Regions from separate parts of the Macrococcus psychrotolerans genome, predicted to be linked through region 2. Evidence: predicted binding sites of a transcription regulator. Region 2 holds the regulator's gene; each other region holds the start of a gene.
What was found. The regulator CtsR, encoded in region 2, represses protease genes until heat stress. The targets are predictions, from matches to a motif close to ATGGTCAATAAAGGTCAAACA.

Region 1: the regulator CtsR is predicted to act here: its motif matches at 2,204-2,224, upstream of clpP (ATP-dependent Clp endopeptidase proteolytic subunit ClpP).
Region 3: the regulator CtsR is predicted to act here: its motif matches at 1,917-1,937, upstream of clpB (ATP-dependent chaperone ClpB).

The regions. Positions count from the first base shown of each region.
Region 1 is NZ_CP124591.1:558,246-562,539, reverse strand. It holds gene gap (type I glyceraldehyde-3-phosphate dehydrogenase) at 1-584, opposite strand, end outside; gene QA539_RS02910 (sugar-binding transcriptional regulator) at 722-1,744, opposite strand; gene QA539_RS02905 (glutaredoxin family protein) at 1,878-2,117, opposite strand; gene clpP (ATP-dependent Clp endopeptidase proteolytic subunit ClpP) at 2,279-2,863, shown strand; gene whiA (DNA-binding protein WhiA) at 2,946-3,896, opposite strand; gene QA539_RS02890 (gluconeogenesis factor YvcK family protein) at 3,898-4,294, opposite strand, start outside.
Region 2 is NZ_CP124591.1:1,937,598-1,941,891, forward strand. It holds gene QA539_RS10150 (ATP-dependent Clp protease ATP-binding subunit) at 1-23, opposite strand, end outside; gene QA539_RS10155 (protein arginine kinase) at 33-1,037, opposite strand; gene QA539_RS10160 (UvrB/UvrC motif-containing protein) at 1,027-1,413, opposite strand; gene QA539_RS10165 (CtsR family transcriptional regulator) at 1,424-1,885, opposite strand; gene QA539_RS10170 (NupC/NupG family nucleoside CNT transporter) at 2,070-3,278, shown strand; gene QA539_RS10175 (nitroreductase family protein) at 3,362-3,988, opposite strand; gene pdxT (pyridoxal 5'-phosphate synthase glutaminase subunit PdxT) at 4,091-4,294, opposite strand, start outside.
Region 3 is NZ_CP124591.1:640,686-644,979, reverse strand. It holds gene clpB (ATP-dependent chaperone ClpB) at 1-1,904, opposite strand, end outside; gene QA539_RS03355 (Crp/Fnr family transcriptional regulator) at 2,058-2,753, shown strand; gene QA539_RS03350 (metal-sulfur cluster assembly factor) at 2,810-3,118, opposite strand; gene QA539_RS03345 (Cof-type HAD-IIB family hydrolase) at 3,204-4,016, shown strand; gene QA539_RS03340 (CoA-disulfide reductase) at 4,016-4,294, shown strand, end outside.

The DNA of each region.
Region 1 (4,294 bases), 660 kb from region 2:
TCACCTTTTGCGTGTGGTGCATCTAATGTGTTTTGATCACCAGTAAATGCGTGAACTGTCATCATTAAACCTTCGATAATTCCGAATTCGTCGTTTAATACTTTAGCCATTGGTGCTAAACAGTTTGTAGTACATGAAGCTCCTGAAACGATCTCTTCTGAACCATCTAATACGTCATGGTTAACGTTATATACTACAGTTTTTAAGTCACCTTTTGCTGGCGCTGAAATTAATACTTTTTTAGCGCCTGCTTCGATATGCGCTTGAGCTTTTTCTTTATCTGTGAAGAAACCAGTACATTCTAAAACTACGTCGATTCCAAGTTCGCCCCATGGTAATTCAGCAGGGTTAGGATTTTCGAATGATTTAACTTCGCGACCGTTGACACGGAATCCACCTTCAATAACTTCAACTTCTTCTTTGAAACGCCCTTGTGTTGTATCATATTTTAATAAATGCGCTAACATTTTATCGTCTGTTAAATCGTTAACCGCTACTACTTCAATACCTTCTACCTCTTGTAATCTTCTGAATGCTAAACGTCCGATTCTACCAAACCCGTTAATTGCTACTTTTACTGCCATAATGTATGGCCTCCTTTAAATGTCTATTTTTAAGGGGTATACCCTTTACTACCAACTTCATCATACATCCTTATTATAATCAAAATACACAGAAAAATAAAAATATTACACTTCTGATATTAAGATTTCCTTTGAAACTACTGATTCATCAGCCAGTTACCTACAACTGAATCTGTAATCAATACTGTATGCTTCGGAGCTATCTTCAGATAGGAAGCTATCGCTTCTTTCTTACTATTTCCTCCTGCTACAGCAATGATTCTTTTATCTTCAGTAAGATCATCAAGATGTATACCAATTGTTCTTACACGATAAACGATGTTGCCATCCTCATCAAAATAATAACCGAAAGCTTCGGCAACAGCATTGCCATCCATCAGTTTCTTCATAACTTGTGGTGACGAGTGTCTTCGTTCCGCCATCTTCTGAGCTGAACCAATGCCATGCAGTACAATATCTGCCTGTTGAATATGATGTAATACACGTCTAACAGACTGTTCTTCAAGAAGTGCATTATAACCTGCTTCACTTACTTGGTCCGGGACATAAAGAACTTCGAACGTCCCACCCGTCTGTTCAGCCATCAAATGCGTTATCGCATTAGCTTGAAAAGAAACTTCTTCACCTAATCCGCCACGCGCAGGAATAAAATTGATAGATTTATCTGTAGGACGCATTGAACGCGCAATGTGTGCCATTGTGGATCCTCCAGTTACAGTTACTCTAGTCCCATCTTCAAAACAGCTTTCTAGATACTCGCTTGTCGCCTGACCCATCCTAAGCTTCACTTCATCATCGATGTCTGCATCACCACTTACAACGATCACCTTTTGAATAGCAAAACGACTTTCAATTGCATGTGCAATATGTTCTAGCCTAGTCAAACTATCCATAGAAGCTTTCATCTTGTAAAGCACATCTTCGCCACTTTCAGTTACTGACATTCCTTTAGACGTAATGATAATCAAACCCTGTGTTTTTAATATATCCGTCTCAGTTCTAAGGATGCGTTCACTGAGGTGAACCGTTTCACTAAGTGCCCGTCTGCCAATCGGCTGTTGCAGCTCAATTGCAGAGAGTATTTGAAATCTTCGGTACATCTTGTCAACTAAATCAGGGACAAGCTTCTTTTGAACCTCAAATAAAGCATTCAAATACATCCCTCCTCAATTAGTTATGGACAAAATTTGTCCCGCTCGGGTCAAAAAGTAACTTGCGTTACACATACATAATAGCAAGTCCATCTATAGTAAGCAAGTAAAAGCTCCTAAAAAAATAATGAATACGCTTTCTTCAGTTATCGCTTAAATATTCCAGAATGGTCACAAAATCAATCTGGCCTTCCTGTATCACAACATCATTATGTAATAGTACTGGAATCGACATGAAATATTGCACTTCTAATGCTGGATCGCTCGTAATATTGATTTCGTTCACAGTGAAATCAATATCTTCTTGTGCTAGGGCAATTTGAATCTTTGCATCATTACAAAGTCCACATTGATTTCCTACTAATAAAGTAAGTTCTTTCATAAATACACTCCTTTTAATGTGATTTCGACCTAAATAATACTATAATATTAGCAGTAACGTTAAAAATATGAATGATATGAGCGCTTTTTTTGACTATCTTTGACTTTATAGTGTATATTAAATTTAACGAACTTTAAACGAATCTTAAGGAGGATTTACTAATGAACTTAATACCTACAGTAATTGAATCAACAAATCGCGGAGAACGCGCATATGATATTTATTCACGTCTGTTAAAGGACCGTATCATTATGTTAGGATCGGCTATCGATGACAACGTGGCAAACTCTATCGTATCTCAATTATTATTCCTACAAGCACAAGATGCTGAGAAAGATATCTACCTATACATCAACTCACCAGGTGGTAGCGTGACTGCTGGTATGGCTATCTATGATACAATGCAGCACATCAAACCTGATGTACAGACAATCTGTATCGGTATGGCAGCATCGATGGGATCATTCCTACTCGCAGCGGGTACAAAAGGAAAAAGATTCGCTCTACCGAATGCTGAAGTTATGATTCATCAGCCATTAGGTGGCGCACAAGGGCAAGCAACCGAAATTGAAATTGCTGCACGACACATTTTAAAAACTCGCGAAAAATTAAATCGCATCTTAGCTGAACGTACAGGTCAACCTATCGAAAAGATTGAAAAAGACACAGATCGTGATAATTTCTTAACAGCTGATGAAGCGAAAGCTTATGGCTTGATCGACGAAGTTATGCATCCAGCAGAATAAAGATATAAAAATAGCGTGTACTAAGTAAAAGCTCTTAGTACACGCTATTTTTTTGTAGTTAAAATGGAAAATAACTAATATTTTATTTCTTCAATTCAATATGTTCCCCATTTCTTAATTTCTCAGCAATCTCATCTATCTTTCTTAATCGATGATTCACTCCCGACTTCGATATCACACCGGTAGAAACCATCTCGCCAAGTTCTTTCAAGGAGATATCCTGATGTTGCACACGCAGTCTCGCAATCTCTCTTAATCGTTCTGGAAGTTCATCGATACCAACTTCTTCATCAATCAATCGAATATTCTCTACTTGGCGCATCGCAGCACCAATCGTCTTATTTAAGTTGGCCGTTTCACAATTGACAAGACGATTCACGGAATTTCGCATATCTCTGACAATCCTCACATCTTCAAACTTAAGTAATGCCTGATATCCACCTATAATACTCAGAAAGTCTGAGATTTTTTCCGCTTCTTTTAAGTACGAAATATATCCTTTCTTACGTTCCAAAGTCTTCGCATTCAGTCCATAACCATTCATCATTTCTGTTAATCCTTCAGAATGACTTTCATATAACGAGAATATTTCAAGATGATACGAAGATGTCTCTGGGTTATTCACAGATCCTCCTGCTAAAAATGCCCCTCTTAAATAGCTGCGTTTACAACATTCCTCTTTGATCAGTGATTGATCGATATGCTGCACAAACTGGCCATCTTGCAATATGCTTAGTTCATCAAGAATTTCTTTTGTCTTCATCTTGATGCGGCAAATATAGACATTATTTTTCTTTAATTTCATTTTCTTACGTACGAGTAATTCAATATCAACACCGAATATTTTCTTTGTCAAACTATATACACGTCGTGCAATGGCTGCGTTTTCTGATTGTACATTAATCACCCACTGCATATTCTGTATATTTAAATTTCCGTTCATCCGAATGAGCGCGGCAAGTTCTGCTTTACTACAGCAGAGATCTGTCTCTATCCGCGTCAATTCATTCTTCATCTCTGAAGCAAATGACAATTTATTCTCCCTCTTTCTGAGTGAATTCAATTGTACTGATTTCACTTAATGCTAATTCATAAATCATTTCAGCGAGCACTTCATTATTATGACGTACCGCACCTTCCTCGTTGATTTCAACGAGATTATCATCTGTGATAAGCGTGATTCCCAAACGTTTAATATTCTCAGAGTCACACGTTACAAATTTTGAATTACGCTTTTCATAATTCTCATTAATCTTATTTTGAAGTACAAGTTCATTGGCAATGACAAACTGAATAAATGGGAAGGCAACATGTTTATGAATCGCTTCTATATGGTCTGATACCGAGTAATCTGTCGTTTCACCTGGTTGTGTCATAATATTAGAAACGTAGAGCTTCTTCGCTTTACTTTCAATAACAGCGTCCCCTAGT
Region 2 (4,294 bases):
TCTGTTAATCTACCAAACAATATAATTCCTCCTTATAGATGCGTTCGTAGCATCTCTGCTCTTTTTTCTTCTATTGTGCCTTGTGTATCATATACGGTATCTAAAAACGGTGCTTGAATTGCTACCATAAGTTCGTTAAACCTAAACGGAATATTGATGATATCCATATCAATTCCAAGCTTTACTTCACTTAGACGAAGGCTTGCTTCTTCTACTGAAATCTTACGGCTGTATTTCAAAATACCTAAACTACGATAAATTCTATCAATAGTTTCAATATGATCGTAATTATTCATTCGTTTGCGCATATTGAGTTCTTCCTCAATAATCTGTTCGACAACTTGCTGAAGATCTTCAATAATACTTTCTTCATCTTTACCGAGTGTCAACTGATTAGATACTTGGTATATATGACCTAATGCTTGTGTCCCTTCTCCATATATACCACGAATCGTAAAACCAAAACGATTGATAGCTTGAGCGATTCGATTCATACGATTCATAATAGAAAGTCCTGGTAAATGGAGCATTACACTAGCACGTAGACCTGTTCCTATATTAGTAGGACATGTCGTTAAATATCCATAATGCTCGTCAAAGGCCATTGTTAACTTTTCATCTAACCGCTTATCAATATCTTGAGCACGCATATATAACTTCTGAAGAGATAAATCTTTACCGAGCACTTGTATTCTGATATGATCTTCCTCATTTACCATAATGCTCTCTGATTCATCATCGTTAATATAGACGGCACCACCGTTATTATCCAATAATTCTTTACTCATCAAATGCTTTGCGACAAGCATTAAGCGCTCTCGTTCAGATATTTTGCTCATCTTTATTTCTTCATAATCATGAAGCACACTCCCCACCGCTTCAATAACACGTTCTGCATCTCCCTCACTAAACATCATCGGATGCACAAAACCTTCTAAGTTACGCGCCAATCTGATTCTAGAACTCAAGATGACCGGTTCATCTTTACCACTTTGCATCCAGTCGCTAAGTTCACTTTGAAGGTGTTTACTCAACATGAGTATCACCACCTTCCTTTAATACTTTTATTTCGTCTCTTACATTTACAGCTTCTTCAAAGTTTTGTACTTCTATTAATTGCTGTAGTTGTTCTTCCAGTGCTTCAATACGCTTTTTAAGTGCAATCTTTTCTTGAGACTTAAAAGGTTGCTGTCCGACATGTTCCAGATTACCTGCTTGAACTCTCTCTATTACTTGAGGGACATATTGACTAAATGCGTCGTAACATTCACTACAACCAAACTTGCCGATATGCAACGCCTCTCTTAGTGAAAGACCACAGTTAGGACATTTATCAGGATGTGTTTGAAATTCTCCGCTATTAAGTAAATGTTTCAATAGCTGATTCATCGAAAATTCTTCTTCATAAGCCATACTGTACCTCCTAGTTGTATTGGATGATTGCAAGTACATTTTGTAATATATTCGCTCTAATATAATCACGGTACGGTACTTCCATCCTTAAAGTATCTCTGTGAATCGTTGACATGATCAACTTCTTCTCTCTTAATGTAATCAATTCGTTATCATATAGACCCGCAATAATGCGCTCAGCGTTTTGCTGGGAAATCTGCTTACTTGTAAGCTCTTTAAGATGATTTAAAAAAGCTGACTTATCGTTTGATTCAATCTTTGTAATACGGATATAGCCACCGCCACCACGTTTACTTTCGATTTGATAACCATGTTCATTTGTAAACCTTGTTTTAATGACATAATTTAACTGTGAAGGTACACAATCAAACTTCTCTGCAATATGGGCACGCTTAATTTCCACGACGTCATCTGTCGCTTCTTCAAGCAGTTGCTTTAAATATTGTTCAATTATATCCGACATATTGTGCATGACATCACCCACCTTTGACCTTCTTTGACTTTATTATATTTTGATTTGTCATTTAGTGCAAACAATATGTTTATCTTTCATATTTGAACATCTGTTCAAAATGAAATTAAAATTTGTTTAGCGCTTTCATAAATTATATAGTATGATATGTATAGTTAAAATTAATATTAAAAGGAGCGATATTATGAACTTTATAATAGGTATTATCGGACTTATTATCTTCTTGTCTCTCGCATGGATCATGAGTTCGGATAAAAAAGGCGTAAGATGGCAATATATTGGTATCATGCTTGTAATTCAATTCATACTTGCTTTCGTCTTGCTAAAAACAACAGCTGGGATTTGGCTCGTTACACAACTAGCAACTGGATTTGGTTATTTACTTAAGTATGCAGCAGAAGGTGTATATTTTGTATTCCCAGGTGTTAAAAATGATGGCGTAGCTAATTCATTTTTCTTTGATGTATTGTTACCAATCACTTTTATTTCAGCATTAATAGGTATCCTTCAATATTTAAAAATCTTACCTTTTATCATCAAATATTTAGGATTAGTTATTTCTAAAGTAAACGGGATGGGCAAACTTGAATCCTTCAATGCAGTAGCCGCAGCAATTCTTGGGCAATCTGAAGTATTCATTTCATTAAAGAAGCAACTACCGTTTATACCGAAGCATAGGCTGTATACTTTAACAGCGTCGGCAATGTCTACCGTTTCGTTATCAATTGTCGGAGCTTACTTTCAGATGATTGAACCACGATTTGTTGTTACAGCCATCGTACTTAATTTATTTGGTGGATTTATTATCGCTTCAATCATCAATCCTTATAGAGTATCTGCTGAAGAAGAAGATGCGGTGATTATGACTGAAGATGAAAAGAAACAATCATTCTTCGAGATGCTTGGCGAATATATTCTTGATGGATTTAAAGTTGCTATTATCGTTGCAGCAATGTTAATCGGTTATATCGCCTTAATTGCAATGCTTAATGGAATCGTCGAGGCGTTTACACCAGGCGAAATGAACTTCCAGACTATACTTGGGTATTTGTTTGCACCTCTTGCATTCTTAACAGGAATCGCTTGGGACGATGCGGTTCGCGCAGGATCTATTATGGCGACTAAACTCGTTTCGAATGAATTTGTTGCAATGCTAGATATTCAGTCCATCGTTAAAGGAAAGACTGGCGAATTATCAGAACATGCGGTCGGAATCGTTTCTGTATTCTTAGTATCTTTTGCTAACTTCTCATCTATCGGTATTATCGCAGGGGCTATTAAGTCACTTAACGATAAGCAAGGTGATGTGGTCGCTAGGTTCGGTCTGAAATTATTATACGGCGCTACACTTGTATCATTCATTTCAGCAACAATTGCAGGTTTCTTTATATAAAAGATAAGTGGACTGTTTCATAAACAGTCCACTCTTTTTTATGATAATATTGATTGTTTTGTTCCTACAAAATTCGTCTCTAATTAATTATATGTCAATATTTCTGATACATCATATCTTGAGGATGGATAATGTTCTTTAGCTGCAATTCCAATTGCGATGAACATTACAGGTGTGTATCGTCCTCCATCAATATTTAACGCTTGTAATACCGCTCCTCTGTCAAAACCACCAATTGGATTTGTATCGAAGCCATAATCTTTTGCGACAAGCATAAACTGCATTGCCGCCATGGCAGAATCCATCATTCCTTGAGTATACATAGATTCATCTGGCGTCTGATCCAGAAGCTGTTGAATCACCTTCGTATTTTCATCTTTTATATTTTGATCCATATATCCTTCTTTTACATTTTGCTGCATAATTCTATCTAAGTCATTTTTATGGTTATTATCCGATAATACTAGTACAAAAGCTGAGCTTGTATCTAATTGACGCGTATTAAAATGAACGTGATTTCTTATTGCCGCTTTCGATTCATCGGATTCTACTACAACAAATCTCCAAGGTTGTAAATTTAAAGAAGACGGTGCCTTCGTTGCTAAAGTAATCATTTCTTCCATTATTTCATGAGGAATTGTGATATCTGGATTAAACTCTTTTATTGAATGACGTGATTCGATTGCTTGTTTTAATGATAAGTCTTTCATGTAAGATACTCCTTTTTTATAATGATTGATTATAACATGCATCTGAAATGTCACAAAATGAAAAAGCCTACATTTTTCAAATGTAGCCTTTTTACAAAAATATTATTTCATTACCATTTCTTCTATAAAATATTTCATGATTTTAAAATCTTCAGTAAGTTCCGGATGAAATGATATACCGAGATATTTCCCTTGTTTGACTGCTACCATCTTATCGTCTACTATGCTCAGTACTTCCACTTCTGGCCCAACAGACACAATATGTGGTGCACGGATAAAAACTGCATTTACTCGATCTTCAATACC
Region 3 (4,294 bases), 740 kb from region 2:
TCGATTCTTACCATATGTTTCTCTGAATCAAACAATGTGCTTGCTAATGCTTTCGCAAGTTCAGTCTTACCGACACCGGTTGGTCCTAAGAATAAGAAACTACCAATCGGACGGTTCGGATCTTTTATCCCTGCGCGCGCGCGAATGACCGCATCAGATACTAAGTCAACTGCTTCATCTTGCCCAACGACGCGCTCATGCAGAATATCTGAAAGACGTAATAATTTATCTTTCTCTGATTCTACGAGCTTATTCACCGGTATACCTGTCCATTGTGACACAATATAACCAATTTCTTCTTCTGTCACTACTTCACGAATCAGACGGTCCGTATCTTTCGTTTCCTCGTGCAGCTGTGCTTCTAGTTCAGCAAGTTCTTTCTCTACTGCCGGAATCTTCGCATATTGCAGTTCTGATGCTTTTTCCAGGTTATAGTTGCTCTGTGCTTCTTCCAGCTGCTTACGAAAATCATCCAGTTCTGCCCGTTTAGTCTGCACAACGCTGATCTGTTCTTTTTCTTTCTCAACTTTCGCAGTTAACATCTGCTGACGTTCTTTCTCATCTGCAAGCTCTCTTTGCAGTTCATGCAGTCTTGCTTCTGATTTCGCATCACTTTCATGCTTCAATGCATTCTCTTCAATTTCTAACTGTAACACGCGGCGATTTACCGCATCAAGTTCTGTCGGGTTAGAGCCCATTTCCGTACGTATTGTTGCACAAGCCTGATCGACTAGATCAATCGCCTTATCAGGCAGAAAGCGATCTGTAATGTAACGATCTGATAATTCAGCAGCGGCAACGAGTGCATTATCCTGTATACGTACACCGTGATGTACTTCATAACGTTCCTTTAAACCACGTAGTATTGAAATCGTATCTTCTAAATCCGGCTCTTTAACATTTACTTTCTGGAAACGACGCTCAAGCGCCGAATCTTTCTCGATATACTCACGATACTCATTTAATGTTGTGGCACCGATACAATGCAGTTCACCACGCGCAAGCATCGGTTTTAACATGTTCCCTGCATCCATTGCGCCATCTGTTTTACCAGCCCCAACAAGCATGTGAATCTCATCAATAAACAATAGAATCTTACCGTCAGATTCCTTAACTTCTTTAAGTACTGCTTTTAAACGTTCCTCAAACTCACCACGGAACTTCGCACCTGCAACAAGTGCTGATAAATCAAGCTCAAAGATTGTCTTGTCTAATAGACTGTCTGGAACGTCACGCTTCACGATACGCTGTGCAAGACCTTCAACAATCGCTGTCTTACCGACACCCGGTTCACCGATTAATATCGGATTGTTCTTTGTTTTACGGCTTAATATACGAATCGTATTGCGAATCTCATCATCACGACCAATCACCGGATCCATCTTACCGTTACGCACCTCTTCAACGAGATCGCGTCCATATTTCTTCAATACTTCATACTGAACTTCTGGATTTTGTGTTGTCACATGATTTCCCCCTCTTATATTCATTATGATTTCTTTAATAACATCATTCTTATTCCCTACAAAGTTACGTGTAATTTCATGAACTTCTGTGGCAGCTAGGATAATATGTTCAGCTGACACATACTGATCCTCCATTTCTGTCATCAGTGCCTGAGCCCGACTCATCAACTCGCTCAGATTACTAGCAATATACTGGCCATACTGCACATCCCCTTCTACTCGAGGTTTCTTGTCCAGCGCTTCTTGTAATAAAGCTTTATATCCAGAGATGTCCAGATGCGCACGCTCGAACACTGTAACGAGCATACTATCAGCTGTTTCAGCAAAATGTAATAGCACATGCTCACTTTCAATGGCCTGCAATTTATCTTCTCTTGCCTTGTGCTGTGCTTGCTCTAACGCACTCTGCACATTAAATGTCATCTGTTCTATATTCATGTCATTCACCCCTGTTTGACCTTCTTTGACTATAACACTATTATAAAATGTTTTATAATAGAATACAAATATTACGGTTCGTATATAGAAGTTGAAATTTGTTATGTTATAATAAATACAAATTTGAAAAAGATCCGTAAGAAGGTGAATACAATGGTTCAATCTGCATTTCACGAAGCAACAAGTATCGTCAACTACATTATGGAAGAGGGAAAGATAGAAACATTCGATGCAAATCAATATATCTTTCAGGCAGAAGATCCTATTGATTCAATCTATATCATTAAATCAGGGAATGTTGTGATTCATCGTGTACTTGAAGATGGCAAGGAATTCAATTTAAAACTGCTGGGCAGACGTAACCTGTTCGGTGTGAACACCCTGTTCTGCGGCAATAAGAAACATGCACTCTTTGCTAAGGCGAAAACAAAGACTACTGTCTATAAAATGGATTTAGCCACATTTGAGACTGCGATTCTTAACGATGAAGTACTAAACTATGAATGGCTGCTATTTATTCAAAATGAAAATGAAAAACAAGAGTATAAGTTGCGTGACCTTTATACTCTTGGGAAAAAAGGTGCCATCTACTCTACTTTGATTCGTCTGACAAATACGTATGGCGTTGAAACAGACGCAGGCATTAAACTTAATATTGATCTGACAAACAATGAACTGGCAAACTTCGGTGGCACAACACGAGAAGGCGTTAATCGCATCATCAGCGAACTTAAACAGAATGGTATCATCGAAACAAATAACAAGAAAATTACAATTAAAGATTTAGACTATCTAAAGAATGAAATTAACTGCGAAAATTGTCCACTTAATATATGTCGCATCGAATAAGAAGAAAGGAACGAGGCTGAAAATAAATTTTCAGCCTCGTTCCTTTCTCTTTATTATTAGCTTACACCTAAAGCAATCTTAGCATAACGGCTCATCATATCTTTATTCCATACTGGATTCCATACAACGTTCACTTCTGTCTCTTTAATCTCAGGTAATTCCCCTAATGCAGTTTTCACCTGATCAATAATTTGCGGGCCCATCGGACAGCCCATAGATGTCAATGTCATTTCAACTGTGCACAGACCATCATCATCCATATCTACATTGTAAACTAATCCTAGGTTAATGATATCAATACCTAGCTCAGGGTCAATAACATTTTCGAGCGCTCCCATTATACTGTCTTTCATAGCTTCTTCCATTTGTATCACCTCAAAGTTTATTATACACTTACTATATCAGAAATTAATATACATATAAACGAAATACATTTAAAGGAGTTATTTTATGGAACAGCATTTAATTTGTCTCGATCTAGATGGAACATTACTTAATAGCAAGCAGGAGATTACACCGTTAACGAAGAAGGTCATCCGTCTGCTGCAGGCACAAGGCCATAAATTTATTATTTCGACCGGACGTCCATACCGTGCCAGTCAAATTTATTATAATCAGCTGGACCTGGATACACCGATTGTTAATTTCAATGGCGCATTCGTTCATCACCCAGGTGATACGAATTTTGAGACATTTCATGAAACTTTAGATTTTGAGGTATCAAGAGATATCTTCTCTAAGATTCCTAATCTTAATATTAAGAATATCGTCGCCGAAATTAAAGACAATGTTTTCTTACATTATCATGATGAATATTTATTCGAAGGTTTCAGCATGGGGAACCCTGTCATCAAGATCGGGAATCTACTGGAAAACATTACAGAGCCTCCGACAACCATCCTTATCCAGGCTGAAGAATCCGAGATTCCTAATATCTATAAGCACTTTGATGAAATCTATGCTGACAGATTAGAGCATCGTCGCTGGGGCGCTCCATTTCCAGTCATCGAAATCGTTAAGAAAGGTATCAATAAAGCAGTCGGCGTGAAGCTTTGTCACGAATATTTAAATATTAAACAAGAACATGTTATAGCATTCGGTGATGAGGATAATGACAATGAAATGATTAAATATGCTGGAACAGGCGTAGCAATGGGCAATGCAATCGATGAGCTCAAATCTATCGCAGACGAAATTACTGACACAAATAATGAAGATGGGATAGCGAAGTTTCTTATTCAATACTTTAAGCTGGAGGTATAATAATGAAAATCATTATCGTCGGTGCAGTTGCAGGTGGCGCGACAGTTGCATCTCAAATCAGAAGACTTGATGCAGATGCTGATATCACAATCTACGAAAAAGATCGTGATATGAGCTATGCAAACTGTGGTTTACCTTATTACATCGGAGAAACAGTGGCCTCTCGTGATAACATCGTTATGGCAACACCGGATACATTTAATGATAATCGTAATATTCAAGTCCACACGTATCATGAAGTGACACGTTTATATCCGGATGATAAGAAAATAGAAATT